2 regions of the Azospirillum ramasamyi genome follow, and region 1 is predicted to be linked to the other one. Evidence: predicted binding sites of a transcription regulator. Region 1 holds the regulator's gene; the other holds the start of a gene.

Region 1 (2,464 bases):
TGTACGGCTACACCACGAAGGCCGACCTGTCGAAGATGGGCTCGTTCCTGATGATGGGCGTCATCGGCCTGGTCATCGCCGGCCTGGCGAACATCTTCTTCCAGTCGCCGGCCCTGCACTTCGCGATCTCCGCCATCGGCGTGCTGATCTTCACCGGCCTGACCGCCTACGACACCCAGGCGATCAAGGAAAGCTACGCCGAGGGCTACGATCACGAGAGCACCGGCAAGCTGGCCCTGATGGGCGCCCTGACGCTGTACCTGGACTTCATCAACCTGTTCCAGTTCCTGCTGCAGTTCCTGGGTCAGCGCAACAACGACTGATCCCGAGACGCCTGATCGGACAAGCATCAACCGCCCGGAAGCACCCGCTTCCGGGCGGTTTTCTTTTGCGTCCGTTCAGGACTCCACCGTCACCGCGTCGCCGAGCCTGAGGCCGAGCGTGCTGTCGGCCCGCCCGCGGTTGACGGCGATCTCCGCCAGCCCGTTGGAGTTCCCGTACCACAGCGGCTCCCCCGGCCCGACCGCGCCGAAGGTGCGGGCATGGACGATGCGGGTGCCGGCGGCGCTCAGCACCGCATCGGCGGGCAGGGTGGATGCCCGCATGCCCGTCATGGCGTTGCCGTAGACATCGACATAGACGATGCGCGCCAGTTCGTCGGGCCAGCCGGGACGGTCGATGGCGGCACGGGGGAGCGGGCTGCGCTCAACCGGCCGGCCGGTGGCGAGGCTGGCGGCGACGGGGGCGAACAGGTCGCGGCCGTGGAAGCTGGCGGACAGCCGGTCCGGGATCCAGTCGATGGTCCAGGCGTTCAGCGACGTCGCTCGGCGGGCGAGCAGGGCGAACAGGCCGTTGTCGGGACCGACGAACCAGCGCCCGTCGGCCTCCACCATCACCGGCCGCCGGTCGGTGCCGACACCGGGATCGACGACGCAGAGAAAGACGCTTCCGGCAGGAAAGGCCGGGGCGTAGGCGGCCAGCAGATAGGCCGACAGCTGCGGATCGAAGGCGGGGGCGTCGGCGAACAGGTCGATGACGGAGATGCCGGGCGCCTGCTGCGCCAGCACCGCCTTCATCTGGCCGGTATAGGGGCCGGAAAGGCCGAAGTCGGTGAAGAGCAGGATCATCGCGTGTTGCCGCCTCCGCAGTGTTGCCCCCTCCTTAACACTCCCCGCCCTTGGGCCGGCTGTTGGCCGGTCCGATTGCGGTGGAGGGATAGGGAGGGGGCGGTCGAAGCAACACCCTCACACCGACTTCGTATCCAGCGCATACCCCGCCGACCGTACGGTGCGGATCAGGTCCAGCTCTTCGTCTTCGTTCATCGCCTTGCGCAGGCGGCGGATGTGTACGTCGACCGTACGCGGCTCCACGTACACGTCGTGGCCCCACACCAGATCGAGCAGCTGTTCGCGGGAGAAGACGCGGCCGGGATGCTGCATGAAGTGGCGCAGCAGGCGGAATTCGGTCGGCCCCAGATGTACGTCCCGGCCGTTGCGGCGTACGCGGTGGGCGGCCAGATCCATCGTCACGTCGGCGAAGGTCAGCACCTCGTCGGTCATGCCGGGAGAGGCGCGGCGCAGCACCGCGCGCATGCGGGCCACCAGTTCGGTCGGGGAGAAGGGCTTGGTGATGTAGTCGTCCGCGCCGGAATTCAGGCCGCGCACCCGGTCCCCTTCCTCGCCGCGGGCGGTCAGCATGATGATCGGAATGTCGCGGGTCTTGGCGTTGCGGCGCAGCTGGCGGCAGACCTCCAGCCCGCTCATCAGCGGCAGCATCCAGTCGAGCAGCACGATGTGCGGCGTCTGTTCGCCGGCGGCCAACAGGGCCTCCTCGCCGTCGCTGGCGGTGGCGACGCGGAAGCCTTCCTTTTCCAGGTTGTACCTCAACAGCGTCAGGATGTCGGCCTCGTCCTCGACGACCAGGACGAGCGGCTTGAGGGCCGCGTTCATGGAGGCTCCGTTCACAGCGCGCGTCTCGACGTTAACCGGCATGGGACAGCCTTTTCAACAAAGAGGGAAGGGGGCGCAAGCGTGATGCACAGGGTTCAGCCGTAGCGGCCGGTGATGTAGCCCTGGGTGCGTTCGTCGCGTGGGTTGGTGAAGATCTCGCCGGTGTCGTCGCACTCCACCATCTCGCCCAGATGGAAAAAGGCGGTGCGCTGGGACACGCGGGCGGCCTGCTGCATGTTGTGGGTGACGATGACGATGGTGTAGTTGGCCCGCAGCTCGTCGATCAGCTCCTCGATATGGGCGGTCGCGATGGAGTCGAGCGCGGAACAGGGCTCGTCCATCAGGATCACCTCGGGGCTGACGGCGATGGCGCGGGCGATGCACAGCCGCTGCTGTTGGCCGCCGGACAGGCTGGTGCCGGGCTCGCGCAGGCGGTCCTTCACCTCGCCCCACAGGCCGGCGCGCTTGAGGGAGGTCTGCACCACCTCGTCCAGCTCGTCCCGGCCGGAAGCCAG
Region 2 (2,464 bases), 1.2 Mb from region 1:
GGCCCATCGGCCAGCGCCAGCAGCGCCGGCAGCGAGGCGACCCGCGCCAGATCCGCCGACGCCGCATGGAGCTTCAGCTCCACCTCGCGGACGGCGGGGGCGGATGGCTGCGCATCGGGGACGGCAGACGGCTTGGCGGAGGGCTTGGCGGGCGGAACGACGGGTGGCAAGGGGCGGGGTCCTCCCGAATCCGGCCGGAATGGCCTGACGGCCAGAGCGGTCTGGAATTGAACAGGTGGCTCCGTGGATACTCCAACCGCCGCCGCAGGTTAAGTGAGTTTACGCGGCTGCACAAAATCCGCCAGCCGGCCGGCGCCGAGCTCAAGGTCGGCCCAATGCAGGGTTTCGAAGACCAGGACGGCGCAGGCGCCGGACGGAAACTTGCTGCCCATGGCATGGCGCAGGTGGTGGTCGCCGCTGCCGGTCAGCGCGTTCGCCAACTCGTGCAGATCGGGGTTGTGGGCCACCAGCATCAGGCCGGTCGCGGAATCCGGCGCGTCGCGCAGCCGTTCCAGAAGGGTGCGGGCGCCGCACAGATACAGGCCGCGTTCATGCTCGACCGGCGGGTAGGGCGCGCCCATCGCCGCCATCACCCGCTTGCGCGTCTCCACCGCCCGGACCGCGGTGGAGCACAGGACGAGGTCGATGCGGGCATGATGCCTGGCGAGATAGCTGCCGACCAGCGACGCAGCCTTCTCCCCGCGGGCGCTCAGGGGGCGGTCGTGGTCGTCCAGCGACGGATCGTCCCAGGTGGATTTGGCATGGCGCAGCAGGAACAGCGTCTTCATGGCGGGATTCGGTCGGATTTAGCTGGCCGGAAGGTGGAGAAGGGGTGGAGATGGCCTGGATCATCGCCAAATGGGAGTCCTGAAACCGTAACGCATATGGGATACTCTGTCTGCCCACCATATCATGGTTGCCCAAGGCACCGCTTCGCGGCCGGGGGCAGACGGGGTCCCAGAATTTCAGAGGTTGACGTGACGCAACTCCAGGAACTCGAGTCGGTCGGCATCGAGCCCAACGCTCCGGAACGCTTCATCAATCGGGAGTTGTCGTGGCTGGCCTTCAACCAGCGCGTCCTGGACGAGGCCGCCAATCCGAACCACCCGCTTCTGGAACGGCTGCGCTTCCTGTCGATTTCCGCCAGCAACCTCGACGAATTCTACATGGTCCGCGTCGCCGGTCTGAAAGGCCAGGTGGCCGCCGGGGTCAAGGCGCCGAGCCCGGAGAATCTCACGCCCGCCCAGCAGCTGACGGCGGTCAAGCAGCGCATCGCCGCGTTGATGGACAGCCAGCAGACGATGTGGCGCACGCTGAAGGGCGAACTGCGCGAGGCCGGAATCTCGGTCGTCGATCCGAGCGAGCTCAGCGAAGGCGAGCTGGACTGGCTGGAGGCCAAGTTCCTCGACGACATCTTCCCGATCCTGACGCCGATAGCGGTCGATCCGGCCCACCCCTTCCCGTTCCTGCCGAACCTGGGATTCTCGCTGGCGCTGCAGCTGCACGATCCGGTCAAGGGCCGGCACATCGACGCGCTGGTGCCGCTGCCCACGCAGCTGGAACGGTTCATGCGCCTGCCGGGTTCGGACATCCGCTTCATCCAGCTGGAAAAGGTGGTGATGCAGTTCATCGACCGCCTGTTCCCTCCGTTCCAGGTCAAGGCGCACGGCGTCTTCCGCGTGCTGCGCGACAGCGAGATCGAGATCGAGGAGGAGGCGGAGGATCTGGTCCGCACCTTCGAAAGCGCGCTGAAGCGCCGCCGCCGCGGCAGCGTCATCCGGCTGGCGACCGACAGCGGCATGGCGGCCGATCTGCGCGAATTCCTGCGCCATGAACTGAACGTGGCGTCGGACGACGTCTTCATCCTGGATGGGCTGATCGGCCTGACCGACACCAAGCTGCTGATCGTCGACGAGCGGCCGGACCTGGTTTTCCGCCCCTTCAACGCCCGCTTCCCCGAGCGGATCCGCGATTTCGGCGGCGATTGCTTCGCGGCGATCCGCCACAAGGACATCGTGGTGCACCACCCCTACGAATCCTTCGACGTGGTGGTGCAGTTCATCCGGCAGGCGGCGCGCGACCCCCAGGTGGTGGCGATCAAGCAGACGCTGTACCGCACCAGCAAGGACAGCCCGATCGTCGCCGCCCTGATCGAGGCTGCGGAGGCCGGCAAGTCGGTGACCGCGCTTGTGGAGCTGAAGGCCCGCTTCGACGAGGAGGCCAACATCCGCTGGGCGCGCGACCTCGAGCGCGCCGGCGCCCAGGTGGTCTACGGCTTCGTCGATCTGAAGACGCACGCCAAGGTGTCGCTGGTGGTGCGGCGCGAGAAGAAGGCGCTGCGCAGCTACGTCCATTTCGGCACCGGCAACTATCACCCGATCACGGCGAAGGTCTACACCGACCTGTCCTTCTTCACCTGCGACCCAGCGCTGTGCCACGACGCCGCCGTCATGTTCAACTTCAT

What was found. The regulator PhoB, encoded in region 1, activates phosphate uptake and scavenging genes when phosphate is short. The targets are predictions, from matches to a motif close to TNTCATAAAACTGTCA.
Region 2: a site for PhoB is predicted at 864-879, ahead of DM194_RS04445 (RNA degradosome polyphosphate kinase). Genes of this name have one in related genera too.

What each region holds. Positions count from the first base shown of each region.
Region 1 covers NZ_CP029829.1:2,470,644-2,473,107, forward strand. The annotation lists gene DM194_RS11580 (Bax inhibitor-1/YccA family protein) at 1-323, shown strand, start outside; gene DM194_RS11585 (SAM hydrolase/SAM-dependent halogenase family protein) at 399-1,127, opposite strand; gene phoB (phosphate regulon transcriptional regulator PhoB) at 1,245-1,949, opposite strand; gene pstB (phosphate ABC transporter ATP-binding protein PstB) at 2,045-2,464, opposite strand, start outside.
Region 2 covers NZ_CP029829.1:975,740-978,203, forward strand. The annotation lists gene DM194_RS04435 (CYTH and CHAD domain-containing protein) at 1-170, opposite strand, end outside; gene DM194_RS04440 (SixA phosphatase family protein) at 270-788, opposite strand; gene DM194_RS04445 (RNA degradosome polyphosphate kinase) at 978-2,464, shown strand, end outside.